One region of the Plantibacter lichenum genome, then DNA from elsewhere that is predicted to be linked to it. Evidence: riboswitches for the same ligand, from Rfam matches in the RefSeq annotation. Region 1 holds a riboswitch; the other holds the start of a gene.
The links. Region 1 has a riboswitch for glycine ahead of gcvT (glycine cleavage system aminomethyltransferase GcvT). Riboswitches for the same ligand answer to the same signal wherever they lie in the genome.
Positions count from the first base shown of each region.

Region 2: it holds a riboswitch for glycine, as region 1 does, so the genes downstream of both, ACQ3HB_RS19895 (L-serine ammonia-lyase) here and gcvT (glycine cleavage system aminomethyltransferase GcvT) in region 1, are expected to answer to the same signal.

Region 1 is NZ_JBOBFT010000005.1:23,349-31,693, forward strand. It holds gene gcvP (aminomethyl-transferring glycine dehydrogenase) at 1-666, opposite strand, end outside; gene gcvH (glycine cleavage system protein GcvH) at 666-1,040, opposite strand; gene gcvT (glycine cleavage system aminomethyltransferase GcvT) at 1,047-2,162, opposite strand; glycine riboswitch at 2,219-2,325, opposite strand; glycine riboswitch at 2,327-2,412, opposite strand; gene ACQ3HB_RS08285 (NUDIX hydrolase) at 2,574-3,338, shown strand; gene nadA (quinolinate synthase NadA) at 3,335-4,684, shown strand; gene nadB (L-aspartate oxidase) at 4,687-6,435, shown strand; gene nadC (carboxylating nicotinate-nucleotide diphosphorylase) at 6,429-7,280, shown strand; gene ACQ3HB_RS08305 (cysteine desulfurase family protein) at 7,282-8,345, shown strand, end outside.
Region 2 is NZ_JBOBFT010000020.1:29,516-37,860, reverse strand. It holds gene ACQ3HB_RS19905 (DUF7882 family protein) at 33-464, opposite strand; gene ACQ3HB_RS19900 (hypothetical protein) at 774-1,919, shown strand; gene ACQ3HB_RS19895 (L-serine ammonia-lyase) at 2,019-3,422, opposite strand; glycine riboswitch at 3,612-3,709, opposite strand; gene ACQ3HB_RS19890 (hypothetical protein) at 3,867-4,151, shown strand; gene ACQ3HB_RS19885 (LysR family transcriptional regulator) at 4,348-5,238, shown strand; gene ACQ3HB_RS19880 (type 1 glutamine amidotransferase domain-containing protein) at 5,364-6,065, shown strand; gene ACQ3HB_RS19875 (arsenic resistance protein) at 6,043-7,020, opposite strand; gene ACQ3HB_RS19870 (SDR family NAD(P)-dependent oxidoreductase) at 7,092-8,057, shown strand.

The sequences.
Region 1 (8,345 bases):
GATCCGGCCGCTCGCGCCCGGGTACTGCACGAAGACGCCGAATGCCTCGGGAAGCGCCTCACCTGCCGTGGCGGCAGCCGCGAAATCGATCTCGACGAGCTCGATGCCGACGGCCTCCGCGCGGTTCGCGAGGAGCGCCTTGGTCTGCGGGAACGCATCGGCGTCGACGATGAATGCGTGCGAGGCGGACTTCGAACCACGACGGGCGAGGAGCATGCCCTCGACGACCGCGGTGCTCTCGTCGAGCATCGACGCGTTGGCGGTGTCGAGCCCGGTGAGGTCGGAGACCATCGTCTGGAAGTTGATGAGCGCTTCGAGGCGGCCCTGTGAGATCTCCGGCTGGTAGGGCGTGTACGCCGTGTACCAGGACGGGTTCTCGAGCACGTTCCGCTTGATGACCGCGGGCGTGATCGTGTCGTAGTAGCCGAGGCCGATGAGGCTGCGGTTCACCGTGTTGCGAGAGGCGATGGCACGCAGCTCGGTCAGCGCGGCGCGTTCGCCGATCGCGTCCGGGATGCTCGACGAGGCGAGCTGGTCGGCCTTGATGGCGTCCGGGACGGCCGCGTCCAGCAGAGCGTCGACGGAGTCGTAGCCGACGGCTGCGAGCATCGTCGCCTGGGCGTCTGCATCGGTCCCGATGTGACGCGTCGAGAAACGTTCCGCCATCACTCGCCCACCACTGCTGCGTACTCGTCCCAGCTGAGGAGGGTGGTGGGGAGCTCGGCGAAGCGCACCGAGATGAGCCAGCCGGCGCCGAACGGGTCGGCGTTCACGATCGACGGGTCGTCGACCACGGCGTCGTTGATCTCCACGACCGTGCCGTCGATGGGCGCGAAGAGCTCGCCGACCGACTTCGTGGACTCGATCTCTCCGACGATGGAGCCGCCGGCGATCTCTCCGCCCACGGCGGGCAGGTCGACGTAGACGACGTCGCCGAGCTTCTCAGCGGCGTAGTCGGTGATGCCGATGAAGGCGAGGTCGCCCTCGACACGGATCCATTCGTGCTCGGCGGTGTACTTGAGTTCGGTCTTGTCGGCCATGTCGAGTTACTTCTCTCTCGTGTAGAAGGGCAGCGTGGTGACGGTCGCGGGAATCTTCGTCCCGCGGACATCGATGGTGAGGACCGTTCCAGTGGCGGACTGGTCGGGGTGGACGTAGGCCATCGCGATGGGGTGGCCGAGGGTGGGCGAGAGCGCGCCGCTCGTCACTGCGCCGATCTCGGTGTCGCCGTCGAACACGGCGTAGCCTGCTCGGCCGGCGCGTCGCCCTTCGGAGACGAGGGCCACGAGCACGGGGGCGTCGGGGTGCGGCCCGGCCTCGACGGCTTCACGCCCGACGAACGGACCCGGCTTGCTCAGAGCGACGACGCGGCCGAGCCCAGCCTGCACGGGGAAGCTGCCCGTGCCGAGCTCGTGGCCGTAGAGCGGCATGCCGGCTTCGAGACGCAGGGTGTCCCGGCTGGCGAGGCCGGCTGGGACGAGACCGCGGGATGCGCCTGCGGATTCGATCGCTCGCCAGAGCCGTTCGGCGGCATCGACCTGCACATAGAGCTCGAACCCGTCTTCGCCCGTGTAGCCGGTGCGGGCGACGAGCAGCGGGAGGCCGTCGAAGAATGCGTCGGTGCAGCGGTAGTAGCCCAGCTCGGCGAGCGGAGTGCCGAGGTCGGTGATCTCGGCGACCGATTCGAGGATCGCGCGGGACGCCGGGCCCTGAACGGCGATGAGCGCGGTCGCGTCGCTCTGGTCCTCGACCGTCACATCGAAGTCGGCGGCGCGCTCGCTGAGTGCCTGGAACGCGGCTTCGCGATTGCCGGCGTTCGCGATGACGAGGAACCGCTCGTCGGCGAGGCGGTAGACGACGATGTCGTCGACGATGCCGCCCTGCGCGTTGAGGATGAGCGAGTACTTCGCCTGCCACAGCGCGATGGCGGACAGCTTGCCGGCGAGCGCGGCGTCGAGGAATGCTCCGGCGTCGGGGCCGGTGACGAGGATCTCGGCCATGTGCGAGAGGTCGAAGATGCCTGCTGCGGTGCGGACGGCGTGGTGCTCGGCGAGGTCGCTCGAGTAGCGGACGGGCATCTGCCAGCCGGCGAAGTCCGTGAAGCTCGCGCCCGCGGCTTCGTGGACGGCGTGCAAAGGACTGGTTCGTTCGAGATCGGTCACGAGTTCTCCGGGGTCGCGTGGTGCGCTGCAGGCGCACCGAAGCGCCTGTTGGGAACTCCCCCTCTGTCATTGGCCTGAGAGTTTCGCGAGCGACGGATCGAGGTCCGGGCTGCTTTCACCGTCGGCGAGCGCCACAGGATGGTGGCGCTGCTTTCCAGAGTGGCCAGTTCGATGCGGTACAGGACCTGAGAGATTGGCGGGGAGGCTTGCTCCTTCGGTGCCGGTGAACCGGCTCTCCCGCATCGTGTTTGCGGCCCGATATTCGTTTGCGCGCCCAGCATATCGTGGTTCGCCGCGCTTCCGGGAGTCGGTGTTCTGGTCAGGTGTACACTAAGGATCAGATCAGTAAGGGTCAGGGCTACCCTTAGTAGGCGCAGGCAGCACGGCACCCGACCGGACAGGAGGCATCGGATGAATGAGACCGACCAGACCACGGCGGACGCGGCCTCCGTCAAGCTCGCCGTCTCCACCGTGATCTTCACACTCCGCACGGACGACGGATTCGGCGCGACCGACCCGACGCCAGGCATCTGGATTCCGCTCGTCCGCCGCATCCGCGAACCGTACGACGGACTGTGGGCGCTGCCGGGAGGTCCGCTCGGCGCAGAGGAGTCCTTGGCCGACGCCGCCCGACGCACCCTCGAGGCCACGACCCAGCTGAGCCCCCGCTACCTCGAACAGCTCTACGCGTTCGGCGACATCGACCGATCGCCGGACGAGCGCGTCGTCTCGATCGTCTACTGGGCGCTCGTCGGCTCCGAGGAGGCCAAGCGCACGCTCGTCGGACAGAACGTCCGGTGGTTCCGCACCGATGCGCTTCCACGGCTCGCCTTCGACCACGAACTCATTGTGGAGTACGCGCTCTGGCGGCTGCGCAGCAAACTCGAGTACAGCCACATCGCTCACGCGTTCCTCGGTGAGACCTTCACCCTCACGGAACTGCGCGAGGTCCACGAGGCCGTCCTCCAGAAGCAACTCGACCCGGCCAACTTCCGCCGGCAGATCGAGTCGTCCGGGCAGGTCGTCGCAACCGACGAACTCCGCACCGGCGGCCGGCACCGTCCGGCGAGGCTCTACCGCTTCAACCGCTCCTCCGAGTACGCCGACCACGGCCCGCTCGCCGGTGCAGACCCCACCGAACCCGCACCACCAGCACGCATGCAGGAGCACTCATGACCCTCACCGCTTCCGTCGACGCCACGATCCAGGAGATCGCGAGCGGAGAGACCTCAGGTTCCACCTGTGCGCCAGAGCTCGCCTCAGGCCCGTGGGTGTTCGACCTCACTCCCCCGAGCTACGGCCCTGGCGCGTCGATGGGCGATGTCATCCCCACCGGTTCACCCCGTCAGGGTCAGTTGCCCGCCTCCTACCGTGATGCGGATCAGGCGGACCTGCACCGGCGCATCGTGGCCGCGAAGGAGACGCTCGGCGATCGGGTCGTGATCCTCGGTCACTTCTACCAGCGCGACGAGGTCGTGCAGCACGCGGACTACGTCGGTGACTCATTCCAGCTCGCGAACGCCGCGAAGGCACGGACCGAGGCGGAGGCGATCGTCTTCTGCGGCGTCCACTTCATGGCGGAGACGGCCGATCTGCTCTCCGGTCCGGAGCAGGCGGTCATCCTCCCGAACCTCGCCGCGGGCTGCTCGATGGCCGACATGGCCAACATCGACCAGGTCGAGGAGGCGTGGGAGCAGCTCGAAGCCCTCTACGGCACGGAGCCCGATGCGGACGGCCGGGTGCCCGTCATCCCCGTCACCTACATGAACTCGTCCGCAGCGCTCAAGAGTTTCTGCGGTCGCCACGGCGGCATCGTGTGCACCTCCTCGAACGCCGAGACGGTCCTCAAATGGGCCTTCGAACGCGGCCAGCGAGTCCTCTTCTTCCCCGACCAGCACCTCGGCCGCAACACGGCGAAGAAGCTCGGCGTGCCGCTCGAGCACATGCCCATGTGGAACCCGAACAAGCCGCTCGGCGGCAACGACGCGCACGGGTTGCAGGAGGCCGAGGTCATCCTGTGGCACGGCTTCTGCTCGGTGCACAAGCGGTTCACGGTCGACCAGATCGATCGCGCTCGCGCCAGTCACCCCGGCGTCCGCGTCATCGTGCACCCCGAGTGCCCGATGCCCGTGGTCGACGCCGCGGACGAGGCAGGATCGACGGACTACATCCAGAAGGCGATCGAGGCTGCCCCGGCAGGGACGACCTTCGCCATCGGCACGGAGATCAACATGGTGCAGCGCCTCGCAGCGCAGTACCCGCAGCACACCATCTTCTGCCTCGACGATGTCATCTGCCCCTGCTCCACGATGTACCGCATCCACCCCGGCTACCTCGCATGGGTGCTCGAAGGCCTGGTCGCGGGCGAGGTCATCAACCGGATCACCGTCTCCGACGACGTCGCCGTCCCCGCACGGCTCGCCCTCGAACGGATGCTCGCTGCGAAGCCGCCCGTCGCCGCGTCTCCGGCGACCACGGCTCCCGCGACGCAGGCTCCCGCCACACAGACGGCCGAGGTCTGACCGTGACCAGGGTCGTGGTGGTGGGCAGCGGCATCGCCGGGCTCGTCACCGCCATCCATGCGAGCGATGAGCACGAGGTCGTCCTCGTCACGAAGGACGTGCTGGGGCAGAGCAACACGCGCTACGCGCAGGGCGGCATCGCCGGGGTGATGTTCGACGACGACTCCATCGAGTCGCACGTGCAGGACACGCTCACAGCGGGTGCCGGCCTGTGCAATGAAGACGCTGTGCGCGTCCTCTGCAGCGAGGGACCGGATCGCATCCGTGAACTGATCGCGTACGGTGTCGCGTTCGACCGCGCGGGCGCCGGCCCGGATGCGGCGTTCGCGAAAGGCCTCGAAGCCGCCCACTCCTACCCGCGGGTATTGCACGCGGGCGGCGATGCGACGGGCGCGGCCATCGAGGCGGCTCTCGTCCACCGCGTCCGTGAGACGAGCGTCGCCATCCACGAGCACACCTTCCTCGTCGACCTGCTCGTCGAGGAGGGCGTCGTGCGCGGCGTGCTGCTCCGTGCCGACGGCGAGGAGTTCATCGTGCGGGCCGACGCGGTCGTGCTCGCGACGGGCGGCGCAGGCCAGCTCTACCCGCACACGACGAACCCGCTCGTCGCGACGGGCGACGGCGCGGCGGCCGCCCTTCGCGCCGGCGCGGTGCTCGAGGACGTCGAGTTCGTCCAGTTCCACCCGACCGCGCTCACCTCCGCGGGGAGCTTCCTCGTCTCAGAGGCCGTGCGCGGCGAAGGCGCCGTCCTCCGCGATGCATCCGGCGAGCGCTTCATGCAGCGGGTCCACCCCGATGCGGAACTCGCACCCAGAGACGTCGTCGCCCGCGGGATCGCAGCAGCGATGGCGGCACAGGGCGGCATGCCGGTCGTCCTCGATGCGACGATGCTCGGAGCGGAACGGCTTGCTGCGCGCTTCCCCGGGATCGACGCCGCCGTGCGAGCTTCAGGCATCGACTGGTCTGGTGAACCGGTGCCCGTCTCCCCCGCCGCGCACTACTGGATGGGCGGCGTGCGCACCGACCTGCACGCTCGCACGAGTCTTCCCGGACTGTACGCGGTCGGCGAGGTCGCGCGGACGGGTGTCCACGGCGCGAACCGGCTGGCCTCGAATTCCCTGCTCGAAGGCGCCGTGTTCGGTGCACGGGCCGCTGCCGCGATCGGTGCGGACCTGCAGGTGGGCCCTTCGACAGGCTCAGGGACCGAGGATGGCCCGGTCATCGAGCTTGTCGACATGCGCCCTTCGACAGGCTCAGGGAACGGTGTAGTACGCCCTTCGACAGGTTCAGGGACCGGGGATGGCCCGGTCATCGAGCTTGTCGACATGCGCCCTTCGACAGGCTCAGGGAACGGCGTGGGCTCAGGGACCGGTGGTGAGGGCTTCACACGAGCGGCACTCCACGAACTCCTGTGGCGCGACGCCGGCCTCATCCGCAGCGGCGAGGGCCTCACCGCCGCAGCCACGGTCCTCGACCGATGGACGGCCGAGCAGACCGGCCGTCCGATCACGGACCAGGATTCCGAGGACCGGAACCTGCTCCTCCTCGCACGGGCGATCGTCGCCGCCGCCCTCCACCGCACCGAGTCCCGTGGCGCCCACGCCCGCAGCGACTTCCCGCTGACCGATCCAGCCCAGGCCGTCTCGACAGCCGTCGTCGCGTCACGGCACTCGTCCACGTCCACCACCCCATTCGCGATGGTCGGCGCCGCCGACCGCGTCCCATCCGGAGAGATGCTCACCACATGCTGACCGCTCGACTCATCGACACCGCCGTCACCGCCGCCCTCGTCGAGGACGCGCCCTGGGGCGATCTCACCTCCGAGGCCCTCATCCCGGCGGACGCCACCGCCACGGCAACCCTCAACGCCCGGGAGCCTGGCGTCTTCAGCGGCGGCGCGGTCTTCGAGGCGGCGTTCCGATTGACGGATCCGACGGTCGAGGTGAGCGTCATCGCCCAGGACGGCGAGCGGTTCGAGGCCGGCGACACCCTGGCGACCGTCAGCGGTCCCGCCCGCTCCGTCCTCACCGCGGAGCGCATCGCCCTCAACTTCGTCCAGCGCATGAGCGGCATCGCGACGCTCACGAGCCGGTTCGTCGCCGAGACCGAGGGGACGACGGCGCGCATCGTCGATACCCGGAAGACGACTCCGGGCCTCCGCGCCTTCGAACGCCACGCCGTGCGCTCCGGCGGCGGCCACAACCACCGTTTCTCGCTGTCCGACGCGGTCATGGCGAAGGACAACCACCTCGCCGTCCTCACTGCGCGCGGCCTCACGGTCACGGAGGCGCTTCTGCAGGCCAAGGAACAGCTGTCTCACACGACTCACATCGAGGTCGAGGTGGACCGCATCGACCAGATCGAGGCAGTGCTCGCCGCCGGGATCGACACGATCATGCTCGACAACTTCACCCTCGACGAGCTGCGCGAGGGCGTCGCGATCGTCGCGGGCAGAGCCATCGTCGAAGCCAGCGGGAACGTCTCGGTCGATACGGTTCGCGACATCGCAGCGACGGGCGTCGACGTCATCTCCTCCGGTGCACTGACCCACAGCGTCCGCTCGCTCGACCTCGGGCTCGACGTCACGGTCGGCTGACGTGCTCTACCTGGACAACGCGGCGACCACGCCCGTGCGCCGCGAGGTGCTCGAGGCCATGTGGCCGTTCCTGACGAGCACGTTCGGCAACCCGTCGAGCCACCACACGGTCGGTGAGGCGGCGGCCGGGGCGCTCGCCGATGCACGGAGGAGGATCGCTGCCGTCCTCGGAACACGGGCGGGCGACCTCGTGTTCACCTCCGGCGGCACGGAAGCCGACAACCTCGCGGTCAAGGGGATCGCGCTCGCGGCGCTCGAGGCGGGGAGGGGGAGGCACCTCGTCACCTCGCCCGTCGAGCACGAGGCGGTCGCCGAGTCCGTCGCCTACCTGCGCCGGTTCCACGGCTTCGAGGTGACGGTGCTTCCGGTCGACCGCACCGGTCTCGTCCATCCGGCAGACCTCGATGCGGCGATTCGCACGGACACCGTCCTCGTGAGCGTCATGACCGCGAACAACGAGATCGGCACGGTGCAGCCGATCGCGGAGCTCGGTGCGATCGCCAGGGGCCACGGCGTCCCCATCCACACCGATGCCGTCCAGGCCGCCGGCTGGATCGACCTCGGGCTCGACCGGCTCGGCGTGGACGCCTTGAGCCTCTCCGGCCACAAGATCGGTGCTCCGAAGGGCGTCGGTCTTCTGGCCGTGCGCGGCAGTCTGCCGATCGAACCGCTCGTGCACGGCGGCGGCCAGGAGCGGGGCAAGCGCAGCGGCACGGAGAACGTCGCCGCGGCCGTCGGCCTCGCGACAGCTCTGGAACTCGCCGAGGCGGAACGCGTCGACGCCGCGGCACGGATCAGTCGGTTGCGCGACGACTTCATCGGCAGGGTCCTCCGCACTGTGCCGACCGCCGTCCTGACCGGTCACCCCGTCCACCGGTTACCGTCGATCGCCTCGTTCTGCTTCCCCGGAACGAGCGGCGAAGCGGTGCTCCTCGAACTCGAACAGCGCGGTGTCGTCTCCTCCAGCGGGTCTGCGTGTGCGGCGGGCAGCGACGAACCCTCCGAGGTGCTCCTCGCCATCGGGCTCTCGCCGGAGGTCGCACAGACCGCCGTGCGATTCAGTTT
Region 2 (8,345 bases), on a different contig from region 1:
TGCGCGACAGGGGTGCTACGGGACGATGCCGATCAGGGCGCGGCGGTGGACGTGCTGGACGTGCCGGCGGTTTTCGCGGTCGCGTTCGTCTTCGCGTTCTTCGCCGCCTTCGCCGCCTTCGCCGCGGACGTGCGGGCGGTCTTCGCGACCGGCTGCGCGTCGGAGGCATCGAGTTCCGGGCCGATGTGGAGGTCGCCGGACTTGTTCGCGTCCTGCATCATCGATTCGAGCCAGGTGCGGTTGAGCTCCGGACGCGTCGCGTCGTCGAACTCGAACTGGAGTGAGATCGAGGGGTGCATCCAGATGGACACGCGTCCGCCGCCTGCGTCCTCGCTGCGCTGCCACGAGACGGTGAAGGACTCGTTGCGGCGGAGCTTCATGACAGCGATGGACTTGACGTGCGCGAGGGTTCGGTCGTCGAGCTCGAGTTCTCTCGCGGAGCTGCCGTAGATCAATCTGCCCATCGGGACGGTTCCTCACTCGGATCAGGTTGTCGCGCTTTCACCGGCGGTGATCGATCCGGGCGCGGGATGTGTTGCCCACTGGGCACGCTCCCATCGTAAACGGACACTCGTTGACCTGCGCCTTCCCACCCCTCCCCACACCTCCGTTTTCGTGCAAGAAGTGCCCTCGAAAACGTGCGGATTGCACGAAAACGGCGGTGTGGAGGATGCAGGGGCGACCCGTTCATCGCGTCGGGTGCTGCTAGCGTGTGCCCGGGGCCATCGCAGGCACCGCTATCGCGCAGGGGGCTCCGCATGCACAATCGATCGATGAATCGTCCAGGCATCGTCTTCGGAGGTGTCGCTCTCGCGGCTCTGTTGTTGTCCGGCTGCAGCGCGCCTGCCGCACCGCGGAGCACGTCCGCATCGCCCACGGCAACCGCGGCTGGAGAAGCCACCGCACCGAGCTTCCGTCTCCCGCTGGGCTGCGACGACCTCGTCTCGGCGGCCGACGCGGAGTCTGCACTGCAAGCGCCTGCGACCGCCACGGACTGGCCGACGTCGTCCGACCACGCTTCCCTCGCAGACGTCGCCATCCAGAACGCCGGGGGCATTGTCTGCCAGTGGGCGGTCGATCCCGCAGACTTCGGGGGCCAGATCACGGCCACGGACTCTCCGGCGCCTCGACTCATCGTCTCCGTCCTTCCGGACGCCGCGGACGCCTGGAATCCGGGCTGGCAGGGCGACGCCGAAGCGACGGAGACCCGCACCTTCGGTTCGACCGAGGCGTATGCGTCGTGCGGTGACATCGGTTGCCGCGCGAACGCGCTCGTCGGTTCCAACTGGGTCAACATCCTCATCTACAACCCCGGCGCGCAGGTTGCGACGACGTCCCTCGGCACACCGGACGAGACCTTCGAGCACGCGACTCCGGCGTTCACCTCGATCTTCGACCACCTCGCATCGGCCGGCGAACCGGCACCCGCATGGATCCCACCGACAACCTCGAGCCCATCGCCGGCGAACTGCGAGACGCTCTTCCCACTCGCGATCGCCGCATCGGTCATCAACGCGCCAGGGGCGGTCGATGTCCTTCCGGCAGCCGAGGACACGCTCCCCGCCTCATCGACCATCGCGCTCAAACAGGCCGGCGCGCTCACCTGTTCCTACGGCGGCCCAGACGCCACCGCATTCTCCGCGCCGATCACGGTCACCGCGCTCCCGGGCGGCGCATGGGTCCTGCCGAAGCTCTCCTCGGAACTGCCGGCCTCCGGCACCCAGGCGGCGTTCGCGTTGACCGGATCGGCGACGAACCCCGCGCTCATCTGGTGCAGCGAGAACGGGAATTTCTGCGAGGTGCTCTTCAGCTCCGACGGTCAGGCCGTCTCGGTGATGACCCAGCAGTTCTCGGGGGCGACGCCGTCCGCGCGCGAACTCGCGACGTCGGCGGCAGAGCACATCGTGGCGCTCCGCTGACCCCCTCGCCGCCGGGCGTCCCCCGCCACACCTCCGTTTTCGTGCAAGACGGACGTTTTCGAGGGCACCTTGTGCACGAAAACGGAGGTTTGGGGAGGGTCAGCATTCCACGACGTTGACCGCCAGACCACCCATCGCCGTCTCCTTGTACTTCGACGACATGTCCCGGCCCGTCTCCCGCATCGTGACGATGACCTCGTCGAGCGAGACGCTGTGCGAACCGTCGCCCCACAGCGCCATCTTCGCCGCGTTGATCGCCTTTGCCGCAGCGATCGCGTTCCGCTCGATGCACGGGATCTGCACGAGTCCGCCGATGGGATCGCACGTGAGGCCGAGGTTGTGCTCCATCGCGATCTCCGCCGCGTTCTCCACCTGCTCCGGGATGCCGCCGAGCACCTCCGCGAGTCCCGCGGCGGCCATGGAGGAGGCGGAACCGACCTCGCCCTGACAGCCGACCTCGGCACCGGAGATGGACGCCTGCTCCTTGTAGAGCACTCCGACGGCGCCCGCCGCGAGGAGGAACCGCACGACGACATCGTCCTTCTGTTCCGTCGTCGCCGTGTCCATGCCTGGCCCGTAATGCGTCGCGTAGAAGAGGACCGCTGGGATGATGCCGGCCGCACCGTTGGTCGGCGCCGTCACGACCCGACCGCCGGAAGCGTTCTCCTCGTTGACGGCGAGCGCCACGAGGTTCACCCACTCCTGCCAGAACTTGAGGTCCCGATGCGGGTCCTCGGCGCGCAGTCGATCGTGCCAGGCCGGTGCGCGACGCCGCACGTTGAGGCCGCCGGGGAGCGGCCCCGTGCGCTGCAGACTCGAGTTCTTGCACTCCTCCATGACGTCACGGATGTGGAGGAGGCCGGATCGCACGTCCGCTTCGGACCTGGTGACGAGTTCGTTCTGCAGCATCACACCGCTGAACGGGAGACCGTGCTCCGTGCAGTGCGCGAGCAACCCCGCGGCCGTGCGGAACGGCATCGGCACGATCGCGTCGCCCTCCACCCCCGCGGGTCCCGTGCGGGCGACCGGCTCCCCGCCCTCACGGACGACGAACCCTCCGCCGACGGAGTAGAAGACCGCTTCGTGCAGGACGGTGCCCGCGGCATCGGTCACGGCGAAGCGCACGCCGTTCGTGTGGCGGTCGAGGACCGTGAGCGGGTGGAGCACGATGTCGTCCACGCCGTACCGGAGCGGTCGTCGTCCGCCGAACAGGAGCTCGCCCGTCTCGGCGAGCGCCGCGAGACGCGATTCCACCTCCTCCGGCAGGATCTCGTCCGGACGGTACCCTTCCAGCCCGAGGAGGACGGCGGTCATCGTGCCGTGCCCTCGCCCGGTCGCCGCGAGGGACCCGTAGAGGTGGACGTCGATGCCCGCGACGTCCTCGAGAAGACCCGCAGCCGTCACGTCCTCGACGAAGGTGCACGCGGCACGCATCGGCCCCACCGTGTGGGAACTCGACGGGCCGATGCCCACCGAGAAGAGGTCGAACACACTGATCGTCATGGTCGGTGAGCCGATGGTGACGGGATGCGGGACATGAGGAACTCCGATGCTGTGGCGCGCACGTGCGCGACCGATGGTCGAATCCCTCCCCGCTCTGTCTCGGACCTGAGAGTTTCCGACCTCCCCTGGCGGGAGAGGACTTGCACCGTCGGTGAGCGACGGCGGACCGTCGCTGCTTTCCAGAGTCGCCCAGCTGCTGCGGTACGGGGGCCTGAGAGATTCCCGGAGAGGATTTGCTCCTACGGCGCCCGCCCAGGCCACAGGCGGAACTCTCCCGCAGCTGCTCGAAGGCGTGTGATGTTGTGCCGCCACGATACACGATCGTGCGGAGTCCGAGAATGGCTGGATTGCAGGTGCGCCCCGGGCCTAACCTGATGACGGACCCGGCACGATCGACGACTGCTCGAGCCGCCGTGGAAGCGCGGGCCACCGAAGGAGTTCGACATGAGCGATCAGAACCTCGAGAACCCGAACATCAACAACCCGGGTCCGCACGACGAGGCGGTCGACGAGGAGCTGCTCACCAACGCGAGCATCAACAATCCCGGCCCGCACGACGAATCCGTCGACGAGGAGCCGCTCGCGAACCCGAGCATCAACAACCCCGGCCCGCACGACGGCCCCGTCGACGACGCCGTCGCCGAGGAGACCGCGACCGTGAACAACCCGGGACCGGACGAGAGTCAGATCCCGCATCACGAGCATAAGGATCACCACCACAAGCACTAGGGCTGCGCTTCGACAGGCTCAGCGACCGGATAGGGGTCCGGTCCCTGAGCCTGCCGAAGGGGGACGAGCTCAGGGACCAGATAGGGGTCTGGTCCCTGAGCCTGTCGAAGGGGGACGAGCTCAGGGACCGGTGGCTGACCCGTGTGGAAGCCGACCGCGTGACAGCCCGCCCGAGCGATGCGAGAATCAGCCTCTGATGGCACTCCACGATCTCGACCACCTCCGCACGTTCCTGACGGTGCAGCGCGCCGGCTCCCTCACGGAGGCCGCGGCCCTCCTCGGGATCTCGCAGCCGACCGTCTCAGCGCACGTCCAGGCGCTCGAGGCGTCGCTCGGCTATCCCGTGCTCGTGCGCGACCGCTCGGGCGCGACCGTCACGACCAAGGGGGCGGCGCTCGCCCGTGAGGTGGCGGTGCACATCGACGCGCTCGACGACATCGCCTCGCTCAGCACGGATGCGGGAGGCACACCCCGAGCCGTGCACCTCGGCGGCCCGGCCGAGCTGCTCACGACGGTCGTCCTGCCGAGGCTCCCCGAACTGCTCGAAGCAGCCGGGGTACCCGTCCACGTCACCTTCGGCCTGGCCGAGCCGCTCCTGGAAGCGCTGCGCACCGGCGCGCTCGACGTCGTCGTGAGCGCCGTGCAGCCGCGCGTCCGCGGAGTCGAGGCCGCCCCGCTGATCGACGAGGAGTTCGTCCTCGTCGCAGCCCCTGCCTGGACTCCTCCCGTCGGGACGGAGGCGCCCGCCTCCCTCGCGCACATCCCCGTCATCACGTACGCCACGAACCTGCCGATCGTCCGACGGTACTGGCGCACGGAGTTCGACCGTCGCCCCAACGGGGTCATGATCGCCGCCGTCGTGCCTGATCTCCGTGGGGTGCTCGCGGCTGTGATCGCCGGCACGGGCATGTCGGTGCTGCCCCGCTACCTCGCCCAGGACGCGCTCGACTCCGGCGCGCTCGTCCTGCTCCACGAGCCAACGATCGCCCCGCTCAACACCGTCTATCTCGCGCGGCGCATCGGCGAGGCCAATCGGCAGGGGCCGGTGCGGGCGCTCAGCGCAGCGCTCGAACGGGTCGTCGGCTGAGCGCAGCCGTTCCCGCCTCGGCTCTCCCGACGGAGCGACCTCACCAATCGGCCGATGAAGGACCAAGGATTTCCGATCGATCCCTGATCATCGCAGCGCGAGACTGGACGGGTCGAAAGGAAACGATGTCCTCCATCCTCATGGTCGTCACGGCCGCAACCTCACTCACCCTCACCGACGGCACCGAGCACCCGACAGGGTTCTGGGCCGAAGAACTCGTCGTCGCGCACCGCGAACTGCTCGCTGCCGGTCACACCGTCACGCTCGCCAGCCCCGGCGGTGTGCGCCCGCAAGCCGATCCCGGCTCGCTCACAGCCGAGACGGTCGGCGATGCGACGCGCGCCGAGGAGTTCCGCAGCTATCTCGCCGGAATCGAGGACGCCATCGCGCACCCGATCACGCTCGCCGACATGACCGTCGCCGACTTCGACGGGATCGTCCTCCCCGGCGGACACGGCCCGATGACCGACCTGGCGTTCGACGCCGATCTCGGCAGGATCCTCGCAGAGGCCGATGCCGCGCAGACCCTCATCGCCCCGTTCTGCCACGGCCCAGCCGGTCTGTTGAGCGCGACCAGCCTCGACGGGAGCTTCGTATTCTCCGGCCGTCGACTCACCGTGTTCACCGACGAAGAGGAACTCACCGGCGGGACGGGCGAACGGACGCCGTGGTTCGTCGAGCGCACGCTCGCAGAGCGCGGAGCGGTCATCGAGAGCGGCCCGGCGTGGTCCGGCCACGTCGTCCGCGACGGCAACCTCATCTCCGGCCAGAACCCGCAGTCGAGCGAAGCCGTCGCCGCCGCCGTCATCGAGGCGCTGTCGGCCTGACCCTCACGAGGAACGGCACCAGCCGCACGAGCACGACCATCCCGACGAGTTCCACGAGCGTCTGCGTCACGACGACGAGCGGAGCGATCCCGAGGGACGCCGGGAGCGCGAGTGCGAGCGGCAGGACCACGAGCGAGTTGCGTGTCGCGCCGCTGAACACGAGCGCCCGTCCGGCGGGGACGTCGAGTCCCGCCGGGCGGCGCATCACCGCACCGAGCGCCACCATCACGACCAGGAACAGGGCGAAGACCGGCACCACTCGGAGGAGTGCGCCCGCCTGCTCCCCCGCGGCCGCGATCTGCGACCCGATGACGACCGCGAGCGTCAGCATCATGACCGGCACCATCGCGCCCTCCATGACCGTCACCACCGCACGTCCTGCGCGATGCCGTCGCGCGATCACCTGCACGAGCGCTGCAGCACCGAGCGGCAGGACGATGAGCAGCAGGAACGCTTCGACGAACGGGCCCACCTCGACGAGCCCGACGGTCTCCGGTCCCGCGAACACCCACAGGTAGGCCGGCAGCAACAGGATCTGCAGGAGCATCAGGACGGGCGTCGCGGCGAGGAGCCGGTCCCGGGCACCGCCCGCCAGCCCCGTGAAGACGATGACGTAGTCCACGCACGGGGTCAGGAGGACGAGCAGGACGCCGAGCAGCAGCCCGCGGTCGTCAGCGACGAACCGGGACAGCACGAACACGACCGCCGGCACGACGATGAAGTTGAGCACGACCACCGCGCCGAGGAACCGGATGTCGCGGAACGCGCGGACCACCTCGATGATCGGCACCGCCAGGAACGTCGCGAACAGGAGCAGCATGAGCGACGGGTTGATCGATGCGGCGAGCGCAGGAGCCGTCCAGGGCAGCGTCCAGCCCACGACGCCGCCGAGGAGGATCGCCGCGAGGTACAACGGGACCTGTCGACGATCCCACCACCCCACGATCCGCTGCATCCCCACAGCCTAGGGACTCCCGGGCGGACCCCATTGACTGCGAGTGCACTCGAAGTCGTAGTCTGACGACTATGACAACAGCACAGCACCGCATCGGGTCCGGTTTCGACGCTTCGAGCACGGCGAGCGAGGTCCTCCGGGGCATCGATCTCACCGGCAAACTCGCGATCGTCACCGGTGGCTACTCGGGTCTCGGCAAGGAGACCGTCCGCGCGCTCGCAGCCGCCGGCGCGCACGTCGTCGTTCCCGCCCGCCGGGTCGACGCTGCGCGCCAGGAGCTCGCGGACATCGAGGGCGTCGAGGTCGACGAGATGGACCTCTCCGACCTCGCGAGCGTCCGCGCCTTCGCGGAGCGCTTCCTCGCCTCGGGGCGCGGCATCGACATCATCATTGACAACGCAGGCGTGATGGCCGCCCCGGAGACCCGCGTCGGCCCGGGCTGGGAACTGCAGTTCGCGACCAACCACCTCGGACACTTCACCCTCGTGAATCTGCTCTGGCCGGCAATCGTCAAGAACGGCTCGTCACGCGTCGTCGCCACGTCCTCCGCTGGACACCGCCGCTCCCCCATCCGCTGGGACGACGTCGACTTCACGACGGGCTACGACAAGTGGCAGGCCTACGGGCAGGCGAAGACGGCCAACGCCCTGTTCGCCGTGCACCTCGACGAACTGGGCAAGGCCGAGGGCGTCCGCGCCTTCTCCGTCCACCCGGGAGGCATCCTCACGCCGCTGCAGCGCCACCTCCCGAAGGAGGAGATGGTCGCGCTCGGCTGGATCGACGAGGACGGCAACGGGCTCAACACCGCTTTCAAGACGCCTGAGCAGGGCGCCGCGACGCAGGTGTGGGCGGCGACGTCTCCGCAGCTCGACGGGCTGGGCGGCGCGTACCTCGAGGACGTCGACATCGCGGAACCCACCGCGGACGCCGTCGCTCCGGCGGCCGGTGTGGCCGACTACGCCGTGGACCCCGCCGAAGCCGCGCGTCTGTGGGCGCTCTCGGCAGAGCTGACGGGCGTGAACGCGTTCGCGCGCTGATCTCCTCCCGGTCACCGAGCCTGTCGAAGTACCCGGTTACTGAGCCAGCCGAAGTGCACGGTCACCGAGCCTGTCGAAGTACCCGGTCACCGAGCCAGCCGAAGTACCCGGTCACCGAGCCTGTCGAAGTACCCGGTTACTGAGCCTGTCGAAGTGCCCGGTCGCTGAGCCTGTCGAAGTACCCGGTTACTGAGCCTGTCGAAGTACCCGACCTCACGGGACCCACCCCTCGACACGCTCAGGGACCGGAGGCACGAGCGGTTCCGATCCTGAACACGGAGGAAGGCG